Regions from separate parts of the Blastopirellula sp. SH421 genome, predicted to be linked through region 1. Evidence: riboswitches for the same ligand, from Rfam matches in the RefSeq annotation. Region 1 holds a riboswitch; the other holds the start of a gene.
What was found. A riboswitch is a leader RNA that binds a small molecule or an ion and turns the genes downstream of it on or off. The one in region 1 is predicted to bind cobalamin.
Positions count from the first base shown of each region.

Region 1 (12,406 bases):
GCGGCGTTGCGTACTATGGCTGGGAAAAATGGGTTTTTGCGGCTGATGTTCGATATTTCGATTATGCCAATACTGCCGGATTTGACGCGATGGGATGGCGGAGCATTGCCGCCGGCGCGTTCGGGGTCCAGTATCAGTTGAATGAGATGTGGCAGCTGCGAAGCGGTTTCAATTTCAACCAAAACCCCATTCAAAGCGACGCTGCCTTCGCGAATGTTGCGAATCCTTTGATTCAGCAACAGAACGTCGCCGTTGGCGCATCTTGTCTGCTAACGCACGGAGTCGATCTAACATTGGCTTACGTTTATCTGATCAACAACAGTCTAACAGGGGGACTACCATCCCCTCCATTTGGACCCAACGATACGTTGACCAACGAGATCAGCGCCCATTCGCTGGCGCTGGGGATTCGAGTTAGGTACTAGAAGCCCCCCGTTAAATGCGGTTTTCCGCTTATTGTCGGCATCTGGTGGATAGCTTTGACCACCTTACGAATGCAACCTATCTTTCAGTGGAATAATCTTTTTTGTCCACAGTGACAGAGCGCTCTTCGATCATTCGCACTTCTAGGAGGCGATTCATGGACTCGCAATCGACACCCACAATACCGGCGGAAGCGTCTCTCAATTGGGAAGCGTTGAGCAATCGGTGCTTGGGCCGTATCGATCTCATCGAGAAGGCGTTGATGCGGTTTAATGATTCGCTGAGCAAGGATCTGATCCATTTAGAGCAAGCCGCCGGCGCGTCTGACAGTGAAGAAATCTCACGAATAGCCCATCGCATCAAAGGAGCGTCGCTGACCGTTTCGGCGGATCGTCTCTCTAGCTGTGCTATCGAGCTTGAAAATAAAGCAGACAGTAATGCGGAAGAAATAGACGCCTGCGTGGAGGGGATTCGAGAAGAGTGCCGTCGACTCAGCGAACTTATTTCGCAGCGCCTGGAAGAGGACGGCTAATGAATATTGAAGATAATGACGAGCAAGCCCCTGTATTACTCGTTGATGATGATCCAGCCTGCTTAGGAATGTTAAGCGATGTGCTTGGCGCGATGGGAATTGCGACGGCGACTGCGCGCGATGGCCAAGAAGCGCTGGAGATGATTTGCCAGGGCGATTTTCGGATCGTGTTATCGGATTGGCAAATGCCTGGCATGTCTGGAGTCGAACTTTGTCGGCGCGTGCGACAACGCTCTTTGAGCGGGTACGTCTACTTCATCCTGCTTACCTCCCTGGATCGCCGGCACAATGTGGTCGGCTTGCAAGCAGGGGCCGACGATTTTATCAGTAAGCCGTTCGATCCCGAAGAACTCTACGTTCGTCTGCGAGCCGCCAATCGAATCGTCTCGCTGGAAAGCCGCAACGTGATCATCTTTGCTTTGGCGAAACTTGCCGAGTCAAGAGATCCAGAAACTGGAGAGCATCTCGAACGCATCCGAGAGTATTCACGACTGCTCGCCGAGCGACTGTCGGCGCTTCCCAAGTATGCGGAAGTGGTCGATCCTGATTTTGTGCGAGCGATCTATTTGACCAGCCCGCTGCATGATATTGGTAAGGTCGGGATTCCCGACAACGTGCTGCTCAAACCAGGTCGGTTAACGCCGGAAGAATTTGAAATCATGAAGCTGCACGCGCTGATTGGGTACAACACGCTCAATGCAGCTCTCAAAGAACAGCCAGGCGCCGAGTACTTGCGCTTCGGACGCGATATCGCAGGCTCGCATCACGAAAAATATGATGGCAGCGGCTATCCATATGGTCTCGCAGGTGAAGAGATTCCGCTTTGCGGCCGCATCGTAGCGGTTGCAGACGTCTACGATGCATTAACAACTGCGCGTGTCTACAAAGAAGCGTTTAGTCACGAGGCGGCGCGAAATATTATTGTCGAGGGACGCGGATCGCATTTCGATCCTGACATCGTCGACGCATTTCTCCATTGCGAAGAACAGTTTATCGAAATTCAGCAGCGGCTAAGCGACTCTCTGGCGACCGAGAACCTGTCCGGGTCGCCGTTGAAATATTTGACTCTTTAAAATCTGGATTGCACCAGGTTAGTTTTCCTGCGTTGAATCTAATGTCTCTGCAGAAACTGCAGCCGCTCGTCTCTGGCGTCCTCTTGCCGGAGCTTGAGCCGGGTCGATGCGGCGGATCATGTCGGGCGAACGACGGCTGAGGAAGTTGGTGATGATGCCTGATTCGTCGCGAGTCAGCTCCATTTTATCCGTATTGAAACCAGCCAGATCATACACCTTCAGCACGTCTTCCACGGTGCGTTGGTAGAAGAACCAATCCAGGTGCCATTGATAAGGGGTTTCGTCGTACTGCTCTGTATCTTTAAACGCGATAACGAGCGCGCCCCCTTCATTCAACGTTTCTCCCAAACCGCTAAAAATGCCGGTGAGATGGTCATCCGTCAGATAGTCGGCCAATCCCACGCTGTAAATGATGTCGAAGCTTCCAAAATGTTTTTTCGTGGCTTCCGAGTTTCTCGTTCGCAACGCATTGTATCGGACCGGCTTCATTTTCGTGGAGGCTGGAAGATGAGCGGCGACTTGCGATTCTACATATTCCAGCGCCACAGGGTCGTTATCCATAGTCACGACTTCGACGCTTTGATCGCTAAAAGCAGGCCACTCCAAGTATTCTCGGCAAGGTCCACAAGCGATGTCCAAGATCCGCACATGACCGCTGCGGGACTTAATTTCATCCAACAGAAATTTTCGCGCCAGCTTCATCCGTCCTCGCACCGCTTGGGAGAGCGGCAACTCGGAAAGGCATAGATCAAGATATCCGCCGATACCGCGCGCCGGCGTCGACTCTTCATACAGCTTGAGCAGCATTGCGTAGTCGCCTGAAAAGCCGCTCGGCTTGGTGCGAGCTCGATTCGCAAACCAACTTTGACGAAACCAGGGTTCGGTCTCTGCACGAAAACGGGCCTGAACTTCTTTGATCAATTCAGGATCTTCAGCATGACTTTTTTCAAAGCTACGGCAAGCTGCCTGCGACTGAGCGAACGCTTCACGTACGCGCAGATGAAATTCGTCGTTTAATTGCGGCGTCGCGTTCTCGTCGATCTCAGACTCGAGCTGCATCAGCGACTGCTTAAATGCTTCTACATCTTGAGAAAAAAATTGTTGAACTGCTGGCAGTATTGAAGTGGTCAACTCGGTAGACAGTGGATTCATGACTACACCTAAAGTGATTTGTGTTGAAGAAAAGAAACATCAATGTGGTGAAAAGGCAACACGTAAATCGGTGGCGTTTAATCTGTAGTGGATGTTGCGATAAATCAACCCAAAATCACAGGTTTTCAGCATCGGGGGGGGCGAATAAACAGCTTTAACTGCCAAGCCGCCGTTTTCGCTACATCTTATTGCGCGAAATGCGCTGAACAGCTGTCGCAAATCGGCGACAGCTTAGGGAAGAGCTATGGTTGAATTACGTGAGTTGGAAAGCTACTCGCGCTGCATTCGACCCCTAGGAACACAATTTTTTCGACCACCTTGCTAGAGAAGACTGGCGAGGGTTGGAAAGTCATTGGCGCATTCCGGCTTCAAGAGGTGATCCGCAAAAGATCATGGTGGTTTGTGAAGCCGACGAGGCCTTCAATACGTTGGATACAACACGCGCAGTAGCGGCCGAAATCGAGGCTCGCTACGAGATCTCTGCGTCCCACCGAGACTCGCCGCTGGTGAGAACGCTCCTGGGTAGCGATCGCGCCTCTGGTAATCGCGTCGTGATCAAGACGATTGAGACCAATTCACTTTCTCGGGGAACGCGAGCTCGCCTCGAATTTGAAGCGGACGTCCGCAAGACGCACGACAACGAACATCTGACGCCTGTGCTGCATCACCTGCATGCCGATGGCATGTTGCATGTCGTGATGCCGTGGACGGAGGGCATCTCCCTACGGCGACGTCTCGCACAGACACGAATGTCAATCTCCGAGACAATTCTTCTCGGTAAGAATTTGTTCACCGCGCTTGACGCGATCCATCGGCGGGGTGCGCTTCACCGAGACATCACGCCGTCAAATATTTTCCTGCACACTAGCTTGGATTCGTCAACGCAATTTCGAGCCGTCAGTCTGGCGGGCTTTGGAACCGTGAAGCGTTTTCATCCCGATCAACTCTTCGGCGAGCGGGAGTGCGAAATCGTTTCGTATATGTCGCCAGAGGAAGCCGGATCGATCGATACGGACGTCGGTCCCCCTTCTGATCTTTACGCAGCGGGTATCGTGCTATTCCGTTGCCTGGCGGGCAGCTTGCCTTTTCAAGGGCAAAACGCTGGCGCAATTCTCTTTGAACATTTGACGGCGCCTGTTGCCGAATTGCCGAGCCTCAACGCAGAGGTTCCACGCGAGCTTGACGAACTGGTGCAGCGATTGTTGCGTAAGAACCCACATGATCGCTATCAGTTGGCTAGCGCCGTCGTCGCAGATTTGTTGGCGATCGAGGATGCGCTGTCGAGCGATTCTAGCGGCGCGCATGTAACGATTGGGGCCAGTGATCGGCGCTGTACTTTGACAGAACCCGCCTTCGTTGCACGGGACGATGAATTGTCGCTGGTTAAGGACTTCGTAACCGCTACACACCTGGGACAAGGCGACGTCCTGCTTGTCGAAGGGGATTCAGGCAGCGGCAAGAGTCGACTACTGGTAGAGTCCGCTAAACAGGCCAGAAGTGACGGGCTCTGGGTGCTGCGAGGAATCGCGACAACGCATGTCGGGCAACGTCCATTTCGGATGTTAGAAGGGATTGTCGATAGCTTTCTTTCTCTCGCTCAAAACGACCGCGACCTAGTTCGCCACATGAGCCAGCAAGTTGCCGACCTGACTAGCGAACTTATCTCAGCGCTTCCTAGCCTAGGCAGCGTATTGGACTCGGAGCAAGGCAATCATCGGTCGCCAGCGGCCTTTGGCGAGAATCGGACCATTGAGTCACTGATTCGATTTCTGAATGCGTTGGGAAGCGAAGAGCGACCCGCAATCATTATCCTCGACGATTGTCAGTGGGCGGATGAGCTCACATTCAATCTGATCCGTCGGTGGCAAGCTCAACCCCATCAGGAAGATAGATTTAGCTCGCTAATCGTATCGTTCCGATCTGAGGAAGTCGCCGAGGGACATTCGTTGCGACATATCGGCAAATGTCCCCACATTCAACTCAAACCGCTCGGCCCGGAACAAATCAAACAACTCGCCGAGTCGATGGCCGGCAGTCTCCCTTCTGCAGCGGTGGAGGTAGTGACGCGACTTGCTGGCGGAAGCCCATTCATGGCGTCGGCAGTTCTCCGCGGGTTGGTCGAATCAGAAGCGCTGGTGGTTGCCAAAGAGGGCTGGAGCGTCATTCCCCACGCGATGGAAGATCTGCAATCTTCGCGTGAAGCGGCGTCGATTCTAGCTCGGCGCATTGACTTGCTGCCGTCAGTGACGATTCATCTGCTTACGGTTGGCGCTGTAGTCGGTAAGGAATTTAATCTGGATGTCGCCACTCACTTGACGCAAATGACGATTTCCGAAGCGGTGCGAGCTCTGGCGCATGCGCGTGATCGCTGCTTGATTTGGGAACGGGCCGATGGTGGTCAATTTGTCTTCATTCATGATCAGATACGTACGGCTTTACTAAATCGACTTACACCGTTCCAACAATCAGATCTGCATCTTCGGACCGCAGAGCATTTTCAGCAATACACGCCGAGCCGCGTTTCGGATATCGCTTTTCATCTCGATCAGGCAGGCGCCGTCGAGGAAGCCCTCCATTTCGCATTGCAAGCAGCAGAACAAGCTCGTCGGCAGTTTTCGCTGGCTGTCGCGGAACAGCAATTTCGGATTGCTCGACGAGGCGCTTTGCACCAACCGAATGCTATTCGTTTTCGGATCGCGGAGGGATTAGGCGACTCTTTGATGCTGCGCGGGCATTACACCGAAGCGGCGCCGCAATTCGAGGAGGCGGCGGAGTTAGCGGAGGGGGCTTTCGCGCGAGCGCAGATCCAAAGCAAACTGGCGGAACTCAGTTTCAAACGAGGCGACATGGAAAGCGCCACCAACGGTTTTGAAACGGCGCTGCGAACGCTGGGACGCTATGTCCCGCGAAACAGCACGCTCACCATTTTGCTCTTGATCTGGGAAGCGTTGCGCCAAGTCATTCATACTTGGCTGCCGAGCCTCATGTTGCATCGCCTGAGACGCCCCCCCAGCGAATCGGAACGACTTGCCATTCGATTGTTCGGCTTATTGGCTCATGGCTGCTATTACTGTCGCAGTAAAATTCAATGCCTGTCCGCTCATCTGCGCGGTTTAAATCTAGCAGAGCAGTTCGATCCCAGTCCCGAACTGGCGCATGCTTACTCCGAGCATGCGCCGGTGGCTTGCTTGCTACCAATGTTTAAGCGCGCCTTTCGATACGCCCAACGCTCGCTCGAAATGCGCCGCCAGTTCAATGATATTTGGGGACAAGGGCAATCGCTCAATTATTACAGTTGCGCGCTCTATGCTGCCGGCAGATATCGCGAGTGCGTCGAAAAGGGACGCGAAGCCGTCCGTTTGCTGGAACGCTCTGGCGACTATTGGCAGGTTCATATCGCCCGCTATCAAGTCGCTGCATCCTTGTATCACCTGGGTGACTTCAAAGGAGCTCTTGCTGAGGCCCATGCGAACCATCGTTCCGGAATTGAACTAGGGGACGAGCAAGCCTCTGGTATTAACCTGGACGTCTGGGTCCGAGCTGCTCTGGGAGATTTGCCGGATGTCGTGATTGAAACCGAAATGGCCAGGAAACGGCAGGATACGCAGGGCCAGACGCAATTGCTGTTTGCGGTCGGTGTTTTGCATATCTATCAGGGAAATTTGGACAAAGCCGTCAAGTCATTAGAAAAAGCGATACAGAAGGCCAAATCGGCGGGTATCCAAAACGCCTACACCCAACCTGCTATGGCTTGGCTAGCAACCGCCTATCGCATGCAGGCCGAAAGCGTTCCGGCGTATGCTCCCTTCCAGAAAAAAGCGTGGTTGGAAAAAGCAGATCGCACGGCTTGCTTGGCGATCCGCCAAGCAAGCTCGTGTCCAAATGACTTGCCCAGGGCCGCCCGGGAAATTGCAATGATCGCCGCGATGCGAGGAAACGTGCGGAAGGCTCGTCGATATTTCAATTATAGTTTGCGCGTGGCTCGACGTTTGGAAATGGTTTACGAACAAGCGTTGACGCTGAGCCATCGTGGACAAGTCGGCCTTTCCTCCGCTTGGCATGACGCTGTTCAAGATCAGCAGCAAGCACAATCCTTACTCGATCAATTAACGGCAGATGACGAGGATCTACGCAACTCTCAAAATGGAGAGTTTGGGACGTTATCCCTTGTCGATCGATTTGAAACGGTCTTGCATGCAGGCAGACGTATCGCATCCGCATTAACCACCGAAAAAGTATACGAAGAGGCGTGTGCCGGAGCTGCTCGACTGCTGCGTGGTGAGAAATGTCTGTTACTGGAATTTGATGAAGAAGACGAAGCAGCTCCTCCGCGCATCGTTTTGGGGCCAACGGACATCGATTTTGACGAAAGCAATTTACGTTTAACCGCGAATGCAGGCCGTGCCATGGCCTTTGTCGAAGGGAGAGCCGACACCGATTCTCTTCGAAATGGGCTCGGTCAGCAGTCTGCGATTTACATTCCCATTTTTGTTCGCAATCGCTTGAATGCTTGTTTGTGCGTAACGCATTCTCAGGTGGTTGGGTTATTTGGCTCCGACGAAGAGCGTCTCGCAGACTTCGTCGGAACCATCGCCGGCGCTGCGTTGGAAAACGCGCAAGGATTTTTGGAGCTTACTCAGTTAAACTTCACTCTCGAACAACGCGTCGCCGAACGAACCGCGGCCGCTGAATCTCGCGCCGCCGAATTGGCTTGCTCGAATGAAGAATTGGAACGGATTGCGAAGGAATTGCGATTGACCGAAGAGGAGCTACGGATCGCGAAAGTCGCAGCCGAAACAGCGAACGAAGCGAAGAGTCGATTTCTGGCCACGATGAGCCACGAGATTCGGACGCCGCTCAACGGAATTCTCGGCATGGCCGAACTCGCCCTCCGGACCGATCTCACTTCGCAGCAAAAAAACTGCTTGACCATTATCAATCAATCAGGCGACGCCCTGCTCCATCTGCTGAATGACATTTTGGACATCTCCAAGATTGAAGCAAACAAGATGGAACTTGAAATGATCCCGATGGATCCGCATGCGACAATCGGCGCAGCGGTGAGATTGCTGGCGGTTAACGCCGCCAACAAGGGAATCGAATTGTTGTACCGAATCGCACCAGAAGTCCCTGTTGAGGTCATCTGTGATCCTTGCCGATTGCGACAGGTGATTGTCAATCTCGTTGGCAATGCGATTAAGTTCACCGAAAATGGAGAAGTATTTGTAAACTGTTTTCTCGAACCTGCGATGCATGGAGATCAACTTCATATCGCCGTTCGAGATACGGGGCCAGGTATTGCGAAGAACAAGCAGTCCTCCATTTTTGAATCCTTCGAACAAAGCGATAGCTCGACAACCAGACGATACGGCGGCACAGGTCTCGGACTTTCGATTTCATCCCAGATTGTCGCACTGATGCAGGGCCAGATTTGGGTGGAAAGCGAGTTGAATCAGGGAAGTACTTTCCACTTTACAATTCCACTACAAGAGTCAATTTCCAATCTCCCGACAGCTGCGACTGAGCCGTTAACTGGCTGCCAGATTTTGATCGCTTCGGACCAGTCGACATTCCATGAAATTTACCAAGAGGTCCTGATCAATGCAGGCGCCGAATGTGATCTGCTTTCGCTACAAGACCTCCCGGAGGCCATCGACAGGATACACGCAAATTCTCAGCGATCAGACACCCTGCTGATCATTGATTGGGAAGTCCATTCAAAGCGGTTGGAATCCTTGGTTAGCGGTCCTCAGGCCAGTCTGCTCCAAAAAATTCCTCATTTGATTTTGATGCCGGCGACGGGCTTGCCAAGTCATATCGATTGGACGGTGCAGTCAACGCTAGGTAAGCCCGCTTCGGCAACGGATCTGCTTCACGCAGCATCAGAGCTCCTCGGCAAGCGAGCGTTTGACGTTGTCGCGACCAAGGAACCTAGTGACAAGCTCACCCGTCCGCTTCATATCTTGTTAGCGGATGATGCCGCTGTAAACCAAGAAGTTGCTGTCGGAATCCTAGAAGCCTTTGGTCATTCTTGCGAAGTGGCCGAGACAGGCCGCGAAGCTTTTGATGCTTTCAAGGGCGGAAGTTTTGATATCGTGCTGATGGATCTGGAAATGCCCGAAATGGACGGAACCCAGGCAACCAGCGCCATTCGGGACTGGGAGCAAGCTCAGAACTTAATGCACACGCCGATTGTGGCCATGACGGCTCACACAGTCTCTGGAGTCCGCGAGAAATGCCTTGCAGCCGGGATGGACGATTACCTCTCCAAACCGATCCAGCCAGAAATTCTCAAGCGCGTCTTGGCAGAATACGCCACCCAACGAGCCTCCCAGGCATAACGCCGCCCAAAGCATCAGCGTCATTCAATCCAGCAATAAAAAAAGCCGCAAGCTCTTACAAGCTAACGGCTTTTTGCAAGTGCGGATGGCAGGGTTCGAACCTGCGACCTTCGGTTTCGTAGACCGACGCTCTATCCAGCTGAGCTACATCCGCATCTTCTGCTGCGGCAGACGATTGTCTCCTGCGGCAGATCACAAAGTTTAGCCGCACCGCTGCGATGCGTAAAGGGGCTGGGCTTGCTTATTGGCCCGCTATTTTCAATTTTTCGGCTGTTGTAACCTTCTACTGTGTCAGGGTTTATCGGTGGCAGCGGTTTTATTGGCGATTGGGTTGCTTGGGCTTGCGGGGATTTTGGGACCTTCGTCGGCGGAGTGGTCGACTGCTAGTTGACGCGGCCTGCGTTCTTAGGATAGTTTGGCGGCGTGATTGGTTCGCTTCATAAATGGAGCGTCGAAAGAGGGAACACCGGTGAAAGTCCGGGACAGCCCCCGCTGCGGTAACCAGAAACGAACGCCGTCGGTAAGCACTGATCCTCGTTGGATTGGAAAGCAGCGGCAAGTAGGAACCGTCCGGCAACTCGCCGGGCTCAGTCTGGAAGTCCGAAGACCTGCCAACCGCCTGTTCGCTCGTAGCCCAATCGGCTTCTTGCGTGCAGTTTTGTCATACGCCTTCGGGGATGGAGGCGATTTTGAGGATCCCTACGATGACATCATCTCTTGATGTGCGCGCTCCTGCTGCGCCGCGGCGAACTCGCTCGCCTGCAAGTCGCTCTCACGCTTTATAGCGACCCCGCGAGTTCACGTTTGATTTCTTTCTGTTTCCGCGCGCAGGCTCTGTCCCAACTTTGATGGTCGGACGCATTGGCCTGCTGCGCTAAGAATGCGCAATTACCAAGGACAGCGTACATGCTATCTGCAAATTTAGGTTTTCCCCGGATCGGTAAAGATCGCGAACTCAAGCGAGCCGTCGAGTCTTATTGGTCTGGCAGTTCCTCGGCAACGCAACTGCAACAAGTCGCCGCCGAGTTGCGAGCAACTCATTGGCGTTTGCAACAAGCGGCCGGCATTCAGTCGATCCCCAGCAACGATTTTTCGTTCTACGATCAAATGCTCGACACCGCACTCGCGCTGGGCGTTGTTCCGCCGCGGTTTGCTCAGCTTGACGTTTCGCCGCTGCAGCTTTACTTTTTGTTGGCTCGTGGTCAGGCGCCCGGCGTTGCCTTGCCGCACGAAATCCCAGCGCTCGAAATGACCAAGTGGTTTGACACCAACTATCACTATCTCACTCCTGAGTTTGAAGTCGGTCAGCAGTTCACGCCTGACGCAACCAAGCCGCTGACCGAATGGAACCAGGCGAAAGCTTTGGGGATCGACACGCGACCCGTGTTGGTGGGTCCGGTCACGTTTTTGTCGCTCGGCAAGTTACGCTCCGAAACCGGTGATCGACTTGATTTGATCTCGTCGCTGTTGCCGGCCTATATGGATTTGCTTCGTCAAATTTCGGCCGCCGGCGCCGATTGGATTCAGATTGACGAGCCGATCCTCTCGACCGATCTGAACGACAAGCAGCGAGCAGCTTTGGTCAGCACCTATCGCCAAATCGCAGATCAGCTGCCGCAGTTGAAAGTGATGCTGACCACCTACTTTGGTCCGTTGGCCGAAAACCTGCATCTCGCCGCCAATCTGCCGACCGCAGGGCTGCATCTGGATCTGGTCCGCGGCAAAGCGGACGCCGCCGACCTTGTCGATACCATTCCGGCCGACAAAGTTTTGTCTCTCGGCCTGGTCGAAGGACGCAACATTTGGAAGACCAACATCAACGCCGCGATTGCTTTCGTCCAACCGCTGATCGAAAAGTTTGGCGGCGAGCGAATTCAGATTGCTCCTAGTTGCTCGTTGCTGCACGCGCCGGTCGATCTCGATGCCGAGACCAAACTTGACGACGAGCTGAAAAGTTGGCTCGCGTTTGGCAAGCAAAAACTGGCGGAAGTTCAGCTGATCACCCGCGCGTTGAGCGGCGATCCCACGGTGCAAGCCGAACTGGACGCCAACCAACAAGCGATCCGCAGTCGTCAAAGGTCGCAGCGCGTTTACTCGCCTCAGGTGCAAGGTCGCTTGGCTTGGCTCGAAACCACCGGAGTTCCCGGCCGCAGCGCCTATCCGCAGCGGCGTCAGTTGCAGCAAGCGTCGCTTGGTTTGCCGGCCTTCCCCACCACCACGATCGGCTCGTTTCCGCAAACGGTCGAAATCCGCCAAGCTCGCGCCCTGCGGCGGAAAGGGGAAATTTCGGATGAGTCGTATGTTGCAACCATGCAGGCTCAAATTCGCGAAGTGATTCAGTTCCAGGAAGAAGTCGGGCTTGATTTGCTCGTACACGGTGAGCCTGAACGCAACGACATGGTCGAGTATTTTGGCGAAACGCTTGAAGGATTCGCGATCACGCAAAACGGCTGGGTGCAAAGCTACGGCAGCCGCTGTGTGAAGCCGCCGATTATCTTTGGCGACGTATCGCGTGCGGCGCCGATCACGGTCCAATGGATTAAGTACGCCCAGTCGTGCGCCAGCAAACCGGTCAAAGGCATGTTGACCGGACCGGTGACGATTCTCTGCTGGTCGTTCGTGCGTGACGATCAACCGCGCAGTGAAACGTGCAAGCAAATCGCGCTGGCAATTCGGGATGAAGTTGAAGATCTCGAAAAGTCGGGGGTCCGCGTGATTCAAATTGATGAGCCTGCTTTGCGAGAAGGATTACCGCTTCGTAAACGGGATTGGAATGACTATCTGCTGTGGGCCGGCGATAGTTTTCGCTTGGCCAGCAGCGTGGTCGGGGATGCAACGCAAATTCACACGCACATGTGCTACTGCGAATTTAACGACATCATCGA
Region 1 is NZ_CM173712.1:3,541,956-3,554,361, forward strand. Features, by position in the region: gene SH421x_RS14600 (OmpP1/FadL family transporter) at 1-425, shown strand, start outside; gene SH421x_RS14605 (Hpt domain-containing protein) at 653-955, shown strand; gene SH421x_RS14610 (HD-GYP domain-containing protein) at 955-2,028, shown strand; gene SH421x_RS14615 (SAM-dependent methyltransferase) at 2,047-3,180, opposite strand; gene SH421x_RS14620 (ATP-binding protein) at 3,573-9,521, shown strand; tRNA gene SH421x_RS14625 (tRNA-Arg) at 9,602-9,675, opposite strand; cobalamin riboswitch at 9,933-10,150, shown strand; gene metE (5-methyltetrahydropteroyltriglutamate--homocysteine S-methyltransferase) at 10,428-12,406, shown strand, end outside.

Region 2 (12,406 bases), 1.7 Mb from region 1:
GCGCCGAAACGACCAAGTGCCCGCCGATATCGGCCGGGTTACGAAAGAAGGTCCCTTGGATCGCCAAGTTGATGCTCTCGGTGCCGCACGAGGTGAAGACAAGTTCTTCGTTGGTCGCGCCAATCAGATTGGCGACCTGCCCCCGTGCATCCTCCAACGTTTCTTCCACAATCCGTGACGGCGGATATTCGTAGTCAGGGGTCGAAAAATACTCCGCCAAGAACGGCAGCATCGCTTCTTGCACGCTGGGAGCAAGTGGAGTGGTCGTGTTGTGATCCAGGTAAATTCGCCGCATGGGAAGCTCTATGAAGGAAAGTCGTGGTCGAGTGTCACTCTGCGTATCGGATTGCGCAATTGGGCGATTCACGAAAAATAGAATGCGGATGCCGCGGATGAAGCACAGATTTCACGGTAAGAAAAGAGATCGGCAGGCCTACATCTCCCTTATTCCAAATTTCCGTTCCTGGGGAACCGATTTGCATAGCATTCCCGGTGCAAACTCTTATTTCTGTCCGTGCTCCATCCTTCGCTCGGACTACAAGCAGCAGACCCTCGCCAATCCCTAAACCTTGGGCAATGAGCCTTTGAATCCAAAGTCGTTGAACAGCTTGGTGGGGACGACGGCGGTGATTTTCAAGCAAGAAATGGAGACAAACGGGACAAAAACCTGTCGCCCCCCCATCGCATCCGGCGCCGGTCGTTGCAGCAAGATCATCTCGTCATCAAAGACAAAACCGGTAAAGGGGATCTGTTCGTTAAGCGTGGTGACGATCAGCCCCTGTTGGGGGAGTTTCTCGGGCCAAGCCTTTAATAGGCGTAACCAGACGTTTTCGGTTCCGTTTTCTACCGTCATAGCGATTCTCCAGGCAAACTTTTGGTATCGGTCGGCCGCCCCCCCCCCACAGCAGGCCGTCTCCTCCCTGTTTTCCAGCGTGAACGTCGCCGCCGCGCAGACCACGCAAACATAGGTTGCAATTACACTTACGGATTGATGAAATCTTCTGGTAGACCGAACCAAAGACTCGACATCCCCACCAAATTTTGCGATAGTTACGTATGGCTAAGCTTTTCGCGGTTGCTCCTCAAAAAATCTCTCTTTCGTAGAGGATACGTTATGTCTTCTCCGCTCCGTCGCGGTTTTACGCTCGTCGAGTTGCTGGTCGTGATCACGATCATCGGCATTTTGGCGGGGCTCTTGCTACCAGCGGTCGGCATGGCCCGTGAAGCAGCCCGCAATGCCCAGTGCAAAAACAATTTGAAGCAGCACGGTTTGGCTGTGGCCTCTTACAGATCAGCCAAGCAAAAGATGCCGCCGCTGATGTCGTTTCTGCCATCAGCCAGTTCGCCCGGTTATACGTCGACCCAAATCGTCAATTGGCCGGTGCCATTATTAGCTGAGCTAGACCAAGCTGCTTTGTCCGATAGCTACAGCGAAGCGTATCGCAGTGGAAACAGCAACGCATCCAACGTTGAGTTGAATGGCGTAGTTCTTGATTTTTTGATTTGCCCAAGTGATCCGGTGGATGTGATCGATACTGACTCCAATCCCATCGGCTACTTTGCAAACGGCGGGATTAAGAATCTCTACGGCGCAACAACTACCAACGGCGTAGACATCGCAGCCAATGGAGCTTGGAGCGATAATGCGATCACCTCCGGCGATCTGAAATCGCTGGTCGATCGGATGAAAGACGGCGCTTCTAACACCATTTTGCTGGCCGAACGAGTGAAACCCAATGTAGACTTTCACGGTCAAGACTTTCAGTGGAATGTCGTCAGCAACGACGGAACCTATCCGAGAGATTTTGAAGCCGCTGTCTTTTGGTCTGTTTCTATTGGGAGTTTAGACGCACCGATTAACAGATTTATCGACGATGCGGTGACCGCTGAAAACTCGGTTCCCTCCAGCTATCACTCGGGCGGCGTCAACATTTGCATGGTGGATGGCTCGGTCAAGTTTCTCGACGCTAATATCAACGGCACCGTACTCGGTCGCTTGATGTCGTCCAACGGCGCCAAAGCAACTTCGGATCCAGGTCCTTCAGGAACGGCGGCTCCTTATCCCACTTGGCAAGGGAATCCGATCAAGGGGACCGAGCTGGAACTGTAATCGGTCCACGCTCTACTTCACATTTCCAGCGTCCTCTTACAGCGAGAGGACGCTTTTTTTGTTTTTCTCGATTGCCTGCTAGCATGATTGATTCTGCCGAACCGCGTCAGTTTGAGTATCCCTCGTTCCACCAGATCTTCATGTATCAAGCGCTGGAACTTGCAGAGCAGGCCGCCCGCGATAAAGAAGTCCCCGTGGGTGCGATCATTGTGCATAACAATCGGGTGATCGCCGCCGCGCATAATCAGCGCGAAACGTTGCACGATCCGACCGCCCATGCAGAGATGATCGCGATTACCCAAGCCGCCGAGTCGCTGCAAAGTTGGCGCCTGGCGGATTGCACGCTGTACGTGACGCTGGAGCCGTGTCCCATGTGCGCCGGCGCGATCCTGCAAGCGCGCATTCCCACGGTCGTGTATGGCGCCGTCGATCCCAAAGCAGGCGCCGTCACATCTCTGTACCAACTGCTAAGTGATTCTCGTCTCAACCATCGCTGCGAAGTAGTCGGAGGAATCCTAGCACCGCAATGCGGCAACGTGCTGACCGAGTTCTTTCGGGCTCGCCGCGCGGAAGGGAAAAAGTAGAGAAGGGAAATGTCGAATGTCTAAATCCTAATGCCTAATGAAGAGAAGAGCGTTCATGATGACGTCTGTTATTAGACATTAGGTTTTAGACATTCGTCATTTTATGCAAGCAGCCCTTGGACCACATGGTGTTCTTCAACGCCGGTTAGTTTGAAGTTTAGCCCGCGATGCCGGTAGTTAAGCCGTGTGTGGTCGACTCCGAGGCATTGCAGAATCGTCGCGTGGACATCGGAGACATGGGCGGCATCTTCGACGACATTAAATCCGAGCTCGTCGGTTTTTCCAACGCTGACGCCGGGCTTCATTCCGCCCCCGGCAAACCACATGGTGAACGCTTGTGGGTGATGATCTCGACCTTGGCTACGGCCGAGAGCGGCGCTCGCTTCGACCATCGGCGTGCGGCCGAACTCTCCGCCCCAAATGATCAACGTATCATCGAGCATTCCGCGGCGGCGGAGATCTTCGACCAGCGCGGCGGCGGCCTGATCGGTCTGCTTGGCTTGAGCACGCACGCCTCCGGCGACGTTGCTGTGATGATCCCAACCCGAGTGATAGACCTGGATAAAGCGAACTCCGCGTTCGGCCAGTCGCCGAGCCAGCAAACAATTGTTGGCGAAAGCTTGGCCTGGATCGGTTGGATTGGCGCCGTACAGATTCAGCGTCTCTGGCGTTTCTTGGGTGAAATCCATTAGCTCGGGAGCTCGCGTTTGCATCCGAAAAGCCATCTCATAGGCTTCGATCCGAGTCTTAATTTCGGGATCGCCATGCTGATCGAGCAGTTGCTCGTTTAAGGTTCGAATCAAATCGAGCGAATCGCGCTGGGCCTGTTGGTCGTAGCCCGGCGGATTTGCTACGTGCAGGATGGGATCACCTTGACCGCGAAAGGGAACTCCTTGATGGACCGACGGCAAAAACCCAGCACCCCACATCGCCGCGCCGCCGCTAAGGCTGTCGCCGCTTTGCAAGACGACAAAAGAGGGAAGATCATGCGCTTCGCTCCCCAAACCGTAACTCAGCCAAGCCCCCATGCTGGGACGCCCCGGCACGCCGCTGCCCGAGTTGCAATACAGTTGGGCAGGCGAGTGATTGAACAAGTCGGTTTTTACCGACCGCAGGATCGCGATGTTGTCGACCACTTTGGCCAGGTGCGGCAGGACTTCAGAGATTTCGGCGCCACACTCGCCATGCTTGGCGAATTTGAATTGCGGCCCTAACACCGCCGCATCGGGCTGAATAAACGCGTAGCGCTGTCCGGCGATAACAGACGGCGGAATCGGTTTGCCGGCGATCTCGGCCAGCTTGGGTTTGTAGTCAAACAGCTCAAGCTGACTGGGGGCGCCAGCCATAAACAGGTAGATCACCCGCTTGGCTTTGGCCGGAAAGTGGGTTGGCCGCGGCGCGAACGGACTTACTGATTCGGCCTGGGCTTGCTGCGGTTGGCCCCAAGACTCGGCCAGGAGCGAAGCGAGGGCAAGCTTGCCAACACCGACACCGCAGTTGCGAAAGAAGTGACGTCGCGTCTGATTTTGCAGCCAGTTCATCTTGAAATTGCTTTATCGCTAGGGCTTCGTAATCACTTCGTCTAGGTTCATCAAGCTGCGGGCCGTCATCACCCACGCAGCCGTCTCGGCCGTGCCTGAGGCTTGCCCGCTCATCGCCGCCGCATCGAGTTCTTTATTTTGCAGGCGAGCGAGTTGCGTCTGACGAAATTGCAGAATCGCTTGCAGTTCGCTTGAGTTCGGCGGCCGGGTCAACAGACGTCGGAAAATATCGGTGGCGATTGCTTCCTCAGAAGTCGACGATTGTTGCGAGGAGATGGCTAACGCCTGGGCGAGTTCGATATACATCGCATCATTGAGCAGGGTCAGCGCCTGAAGCGGCGTATTGCTGCGATCGCGCCGAGCGATGCAAACTTCACCGCTGGGAGCATCAAAAACGGTGAACGCCGCAAATGGCGCCGTCCGCTTGCTGAACGTGTAGATCGAGCGGCGATAGCGATCTTCGCCGGTTGAGGGCTTCCATTGAAAGTTGCCATACGCGAGCGAAGTCACATTGGCCGGTTGAGGCGGAAACACGCCGGGACCGTACATCTTGCTGGAGAGGAGACCACTTGATTTCAGCATGCTATCGCGGACGATTTCGGCATCGACACGAAACCGCGGACCGCGCGCAAGCAGGCGATTTTGGGCGTCTTGCTTCTGCAGTTGCTCGGTGGCTTGCGAACTTTGTCGATAGGTCGCACTAAGGACGATCGCACGCTGCACCGCCTTGAGCGACCAACCGTTTTCCATCAAGAGCGTCGCCAAATAATCGAGCAGTTCAGGATGCGAAGGGGGCTCCGCCTGCGTACCAAAATCGCCGCTGCTCTCGACAAGTCCGATGCCAAACAAGGCCTGCCAGACGCGATTGACGGTGACCCGTGCGGTCAGAGGATTCTCCTTACTGACAAGCCATTGGGCAAATTCTAAGCGATTTGACGGGGATGGCCGTTTGTCATCCGCCAGAAATTGAGGAATCCGCGGCTGGACCTGTTGCTTGGGACTGAGGTATTCGCCGCGATGATGCAGATAGGTGGGTCGAACCTCGCCGTCGGTCCATTCTTGCATCACCAAGGTGGTTGGATAGTCGGGCAGTTGCGCACGTAGCTTGTCGATTGCTTGGCGTGCATCGGCCAGCTCTGCTGTGGTAAGCAGGAAGTATCGCCGCACGCGTTCGGTTTGCTCCGCAGTCCATGTAGAGGAATCTTGCGCGAGTAGCGTTTCGACTTCGATCGGCATGTCGGTTGCAACCAAGGTTTGCTCTGCCGCGGCTGAAGCAAGCCGAAACCGCCCAAGGCTTGCTGCGAAGTGCCGCTCGAACAGAAGCTCGATTTGCAACTCACCTGCTGTTGTGATCGGTTGCGCTAAGTTCAAAACCAACTGATGCGGCTCTCCTTCGCGCTGTGCGGTGGACCAGCCGGTCGAACCATCGCTATCAAGCACGTTGGCGGCATCGGCGTTGCCGCTGCCGATCGCGATTTTGCCATAACTGCGAGATGGATCAGAGAAAGTAATCGCCCGACCATTGTGCTCTGCCGTGAACTCACTGAGGAAGAAATCTCCTTTGCGACCTTCATAGTACGCGCGGCCGGGACCGCCTGCGGGTAGACGCTCGTCAGGCAAGACTTCTAAGCGAATTGCGGTCAGCGGCAACTGCCGCTGGTCGATCGCAAAGGTCAACGTGAAAACATCACGCTTGGTGATGTCTCCGCTGGAGAAGATTGAACCATCCTCAAGCAGTTCTAACTTGGGGAGGTTGGTCTCCATTTGCGTGGGACGCAGCGTGCGCCAATCAGCCGCTTTGGTTTGGGCGTCTGTTACCCAAGCGTTGAATTTGGACGTGAGATTCGCTTCGCGACGATCCTCGAGCGGGCCATCTCCAGCGGCAACGGGAAAATGACTCGGCAGCTCGGATTCTAACTTCGCGATCTGCTGCTGAAGCTGCTCACGACGCGCTGTGATATCAGGAGTTTTGAGAATCAGATCTGGCTCATTGGCGTTGTTCAAAAAGGCCATGAACGAGAAATAATCGGTGTGTGTGATCGGATCATACTTGTGCGTATGACACTGAGCGCAGCCAATCGTTAGCCCTAGCCAAACCGTGCCGGTAGTTGCGGCTCGGTCGACCATCGCATAGTAGCGAAACTCTAGCGGATCGATGCCCCCTTCTTCGTTGAGCATGGTGTTGCGATGAAAGCCGGTCGCAGTAAGTTGACTGGGAGTCGCGTCAGGCAGCATGTCGCCAGCGAGTTGCTCAATCGTAAATTGATCGAACGGCATGTCATTATTGAGAGCGCGAATCACCCAATCTCGATAAGGCCAGACCGAACGCTCGCGATCTTTTTCGTAGCCGTTGGTATCGGAGTAACGCGCCAGGTCCAGCCATTCGCGGGCCCAGCGTTCGCCATACCGGGGCGATGCCAATAGCCGATCCACAAGTTGCTCGTACGCATTCGGATCTTTGTCCTGCACAAACGCGTCGGCTTCTTCTGGCGTCGGAGGCAAGCCGATCAGGTCGAGATAGACGCGTCTCACCAGACTGTAACGATCTGCGGCCGGTGCAGGCTGCAATCCGGCTGCTTCTAGTCGCGCCAAGACAAAGCGATCGATCGCGTTTCGTGGCCACTGCAGATTGGCTACCTCAGGAGGCGCCGGCGCTGTGGGGGGAACAAAAGCCCAATGTTTTGCGTAGGGAGCTCCTTCTTTGATCCACCGCCGGAATAACTCTTTCTGCTCAGTCGTCAGCCGATCATCCGCCCCAGGCGGCGGCATCTGTAGGTCAGGATCGTCCGAAAAGATCCGCTCCACCAGCAGACTTTCGTCCACTTCGCCCGGCACGATCGCCCCATATCCGATTGCGGCATCGCGCTGGTCAAGCCGTAGATCGGCCTCTCGATGTGACTCGTCCGGACCATGGCAGGCAAAGCATTTACCGGCGAAGAGAGGCCGGATGTCGCGATTGAAATCAATCGGCGATTCGGCCAGCCCATCGGACGCAACTCCGCACAGCAGCAGGAGTCCAGTCACAACTTGGTGAGAGATTCGCATGAACAAGCACTGCTTCTCTATATTCTCGAAACGTCGCTAAAAAGACGCTTCTTATTATAGACGCAGCTCTCCGCCGACCAACCTCCATTTGGCGATTGCCCGAAGGAGTGGCAAAATCAGGCGTAATGAGCGAAATATCAGGAGGTTGCATTGTGAGCGCTTGCGCAACGAGAGTCGCGCCCAGACTTTTGGCATCTGAGCGCGACATGCGCGTCACTTACCAGACGAAGCGGAGCCCGCTGTAGGCTCCGATTCCGAGCGTACCAAACCCTGGCACCTCTTCGTAGTCTTCGTCAAACAGATTGTCGATTCGCCCCACCAGCGTCATTCCTTGTGCTAGTTGGTACGTTCCGGCGACATTGACGGTGATGTAAGACGGCAGAGGGCCTGACAAATCAAACCGGTTGTCTACATACAGCATGTAGAGATTCAAAGTCGCATCGCTGGAGACCTGACGTTCCACCCCTAGCGTCACTTTGTTCTTGGGACGTCGCTGCAGCGGTTGATCGTTGTCCAAGTCGCGTGCATTGGTATAGGTGTAGGTCGACCGTAGATCCGTCAGTTCGTTCAAGCCCCACACGCCGACCACTTCAACGCCGGTCGAGCGGGCCGTGCCGATATTTTCAAGCAGGAACGTGTTGAAGTCGAACTGAATCAAGTCAGTAAAATCATTCCGAAAGTAGGTCACATCAATTGAACCTTGCTTGTCGAAAATGTACTTGGTCATCCCGACATCCCAGCCTTTGCTACGCTCAGGGCGCAAGTTGGGATTGCCGAACGGAAACAAGTTTTCGGCCAGCGATGGCGCCCGAAAACCGGTGCCAATACTGCCGTGAAACTCGGAACCAATTTCCCAGGCATCGATCAAAAACGTAAAGCGATAAGTCTGCGCCGTGCCTGCAACGCTGTGATCGTCCCAACGCACGCCGGCTGTGCCGTAGAAACGATCTCCCAGTTGATATTGATCTTGTAGGTAGACGCCTGAGAGATACTGGCTGACGGTTGGCGTTGACGTGTTGGACGCATCTTCGTTCTGATGGTTGGCGCCAACGGTGAAGATGTTGTCTTCTAGCAGCTGCATATTTAGTTGATATTCAATCTGCTTGGTCGAGCCGTTGTACAACGGATCGAGAAATCCGGGGTCCGTATCAACCCGTTTGTAGTTGGTATGATCAAACGCAACCCGATGCTCGATCATGCCGTCAAGTTGAAACGACTGCAACTGGATCTTCTCGTAAAAAACGTCGCTTAGGTTAGAGCGAATCAGATTGTCGACCGGCAATGAACCAAACGGCTGATCATCGACCGCCGCATGCACGTCGGCATAGCGAAACACATAGTCAACGTTCAACAACTCAGACGGAGTCCAGCCATATCGTCCCGAGATCGTGCCGTTGTAGTAGCCGTCTCGCTCGGGATTGCCGTTGGCAAACTGGGCCGAGCTGACGCTGTCGGTTCCTTGGTATCCTAAACTGGTCGAGTGATAGAATAGATCGTTGCCGCCGCTCAGCGTCATCGCGGTGTTAGAAGAGTTAAAGCTTCCCCCTTCAACCAGCGTCGTGACGGTCAGCGGTCCTTCGCCGCGCGCCGTGATGATGTTGATCACCCCGCCAATCGCATCCGATCCGTACAACAAGCTTTGCGGGCCGCGCAAGACCTCGATCCGCTCGATGTTTTGCGTTGACATGGTCGAAAAGTCAAAGCTGCGTCCGGCGTTGCTAGGATCATTGATCGGAATCCCGTCCAAGATCACTTTGGTTTGCTGCGAATTGGCGCCGCGGATAAAGACCGACGTGATCCCGCCGGGACCGCCGGTGCGCACCACGTTCAGCCCTTCGACTTGTCGCAGCACTTCGGCGACGGTCGTTTGTTGCGTCCGCTGAATCTCTTCGCCGGTAATCACCGTGACGCTACTGCCGGTTTTGCCAACAGCGACTGTGGTCCCGGTCGGCGTGATCGCCGCGTTATCCGGGATGGGATTAGCCGGAAAAGAGTTGAGACGACCAACGACCTCGACCTCGGGCAAGACCGTGTCTTGCTGCGGGTTCAGCGGTAGAATTTCGGTCTCGGCCAAAGGAGACTCTTCGACCGGCGGTTGAGCCGGAAGAGAAGTGGTCCACCATGAGAGACATGCGGCAAGTGCGCATGTCGAAGTCCAGCGAAATGGCATCGTTTCCCTTCCCTCGAGGAAAATCAATAATTAAGTTGTCCATTCGCCGGACCAGATATCCTGGCTCCGAATCGTTCTACTTGCCCTCCTTCCCGACTTCCTAAGATCGTCAGTGGAATCCGCTGGGCGTTCGTCCTCGTTACAGTCGCGGGGCGGCGGGAGCTTTTCACTCCGCTTCCCTGAAATCCGGCGAAACGCGCGTCGTTGCGCGCTCCCCAGATTTCCCGGAAAACGCAGATTGACGCATGAGTCATCGACGATCACGGTCTAGAACGGTTAGTCCGATTATTCCGACCTTCCCGGTCGCCCACATTCTTCCTATTGTGAAATCCATGCCGAATCCTGGGCGATCCTTCACCACACTTGCCGTCCAAGTGGCTATTCGGGGGCTATATACCCCCTTAGATGCTATGAAACGCTGGACGCGAGTGTCGCGAATTTGGCTGAATCGCGGGAATGCCAAGGGAGGATCGCAGACGGCGCCCAAGCACGTAGATACGGCCGTAGGAGACACGCGCTAAAGGATTTGGACTGCCATAATCAAAGCGAGGCCGCTTACTTCGGCCCTGCTTTCGGCAACAGGTCGCGAATTTCGATCTTGCGAATCGCGGCGGTCGTTTGCCAGGCCGAAAAGCCAAGTGGCTGTGAATCGTTCACTTCGTTCCGCGTCGTGATTTTGCGATCCTTGATCGGCTGATCGATCACTAGCTTGTCATCGATCCAGCCTGAGATCTTCTCTGGCGTCACCTTCAGCCGAAAGCGATACCAGCGATCATCGTCGAAGCCCATATACTTGGTGGTTTCGTTTTGCGAAGCATCCTTCCCGTCGATGCTGGAGAGCCCCACGACCGCGCCTCCCCAGCCCCCCACAATCCAGCTGCAAAACGAATCTTCGACCGGGAATGTCAGCCCTGCGAAAAAATCGATCCCCTCGAGCCGTTTCGCTTCAAAGCGGATTTCGTAGTTTGTCTTGGCCGGCGCCTTTTGATAGGTGACGCCGGTCAGATTGACTCCTTGCGCCATCACGATCGCGCCATCCTGAACGGTGACTTCTCCTTCCCCCCCAAAATTGACCGGCTTCCAATCTCCCAGCGACTTGCCGTCAAAGAGCTTGCGCCAAGGTTGCTCTTCGGCATGCAGCGCGCCGCTGAATGTGAACAACAGCAGAGCGATTGCCAATCTGGTTAGTGAGCGGGCCAACATGCAGCTGTCTCCACGAGTGATGGGATGTAGCAAAGTCGATATCAGAATAACCCGCAACAGAGCGAACGCCAAATTATGGGCGAATCATGCCTAAGTTTTAGGAGTACCATGACTTAAACCACGCGACATATTCACGAATTCCAACCTCAATCGGCATCTGCGGCTCGTAGTGGAGCAAACGCTGGGCTTTTTTCAAATTAGCAAACGTCACCGGCAGATCCTCGGGCCGCTCTGGCAAGCGCTGGATATTCGCCTGTTTGTCAAATGCATGTTCCAGCAGCGCAATCAGGCCGCGCATTTCGATCGGATCACTGTGCCCCAGATTGATCGTTTCGCCGATCACATGATCGGCCGTCAGCGCCGCGATCAGGCCATCGCAGATATCGCTGACATGCGTAAAGTCGCGACGAATCGTCCCATCGCCAAACAGTGGAATGGTTGCGCCAGTATGAATCGCTTTGGCGAAAATCGTCAGCGCCAAGTCAGGGCGAAGCCGCGGACCATACACGCTAAAGGGACGCAAGCAAACTACTGGAGTTCCATGCAGTTCAGCGTAGGTTAGGCCCAACAGTTCTGCCGCGCGTTTGGTGGCGCCGTATGGACTTGCCGGAATGCCGTGCGGCGCATCTTCAGCAAACGGGATCGCCGCGCCTCGTCCGTAAACCGTAGAAGATGAGGCCAGCAAAAACCGCTTCACCGGATGACGACGAACCGTCTCAAGCAAGTTGAGCGTGCCGCCGACGTTGGTATGTTGATATAGCTGAGGCTGCGCGACGCTAACGCGAACGCCGGCGTAGGCGCCCAAATGGACAACTGACTCGATCTGGTGCTGCGTAAACAGACTTTCCATCGCCGCCGGATCGCAAAAATCGGCTTCGATCTGCGTCACTCGCGGCTGATCGGCAAAAAGAGCGACGTTTGCCCGTTTCAGCGCCGGATCGTAGTAGTCGTTAAAATTGTCCAGGCAAATCAGATCATCGCTCGATCTGGCCAATAGCCGCTCGATCAGATGACTACCGATAAATCCGGCCCCGCCGGTGATTAGAATCGCCATCCCTGCTCTTGCTCCTCTGGTATTTACTACAATGAAGTTCGGCGGGCAGTCGATCGAACTTCGGCCTGTTTTGTTTCGCTCAACTTGTCACTTGGTTCTTACTGCTTGTTGACTGCATGAATCGACTAGTTTCAGCCCGCTGGTACATTTTTTTGGCCGCTTCGGTGTGGCTGATCGCTTTTCTCGCGACGCATTGGCCAGCCGAGCGTATCCCGGTTGCCGCAGGTGCTTGGCGCCACTGGGACAAAGGAATTCATTTTTTGCTGTTCACGCTGCTGGCGCTGATCTTTTCGATGGTCGCAGCAAAGTTTGACAAGTTCGCTCCGCTGCTGGTCTGGCCGCTGTTGGCTGCCTACGGTCTGTTGGATGAAGTTACGCAGTCGTTTGTCCCGGGGCGGAGTTGCGATGGATTGGATTGGTTGGCCGACTGTCTTGGCGCCGCAACCGGAGTTGGTCTCTATTATCTGTGGAGCCGATACCGCAACCCGGCGCCGGCCGAAGAGGCTTAGTCGTGATTTGGGGTCGGCGCTCGATAGTGTGACATTTCGATATTGCGAAACCACTCGATTGTCGCTTTCAATCCAGCCTCCAATTCGATCTTCGGCTCCCAGTCCAATTTCTCTTTGGCCAGCGTGATGTCAGGCTGACGTTGCAGCGGATCATCCTCGGGCAGCGGTTTGTGGACGAACTTTGATTTTG
Region 2 is NZ_CM173712.1:5,209,155-5,221,560, forward strand. Features, by position in the region: gene SH421x_RS20985 (cysteine desulfurase family protein) at 1-295, opposite strand, end outside; gene SH421x_RS20990 (hypothetical protein) at 563-853, opposite strand; gene SH421x_RS20995 (DUF1559 family PulG-like putative transporter) at 1,115-2,110, shown strand; gene tadA (tRNA adenosine(34) deaminase TadA) at 2,194-2,694, shown strand; gene SH421x_RS21005 (DUF1501 domain-containing protein) at 2,796-4,235, opposite strand; gene SH421x_RS21010 (PSD1 and planctomycete cytochrome C domain-containing protein) at 4,254-7,280, opposite strand; gene SH421x_RS21015 (TonB-dependent receptor plug domain-containing protein) at 7,498-9,450, opposite strand; cobalamin riboswitch at 9,483-9,655, opposite strand; gene SH421x_RS21020 (3-keto-disaccharide hydrolase) at 10,006-10,653, opposite strand; gene SH421x_RS21025 (NAD-dependent epimerase/dehydratase family protein) at 10,751-11,707, opposite strand; gene SH421x_RS21030 (VanZ family protein) at 11,824-12,216, shown strand; gene SH421x_RS21035 (UDP-glucuronic acid decarboxylase family protein) at 12,213-12,406, opposite strand, start outside.
Region 2: linked by a shared signal. The riboswitch ahead of SH421x_RS21015 (TonB-dependent receptor plug domain-containing protein) and the one ahead of metE (5-methyltetrahydropteroyltriglutamate--homocysteine S-methyltransferase) in region 1 are both predicted to bind cobalamin.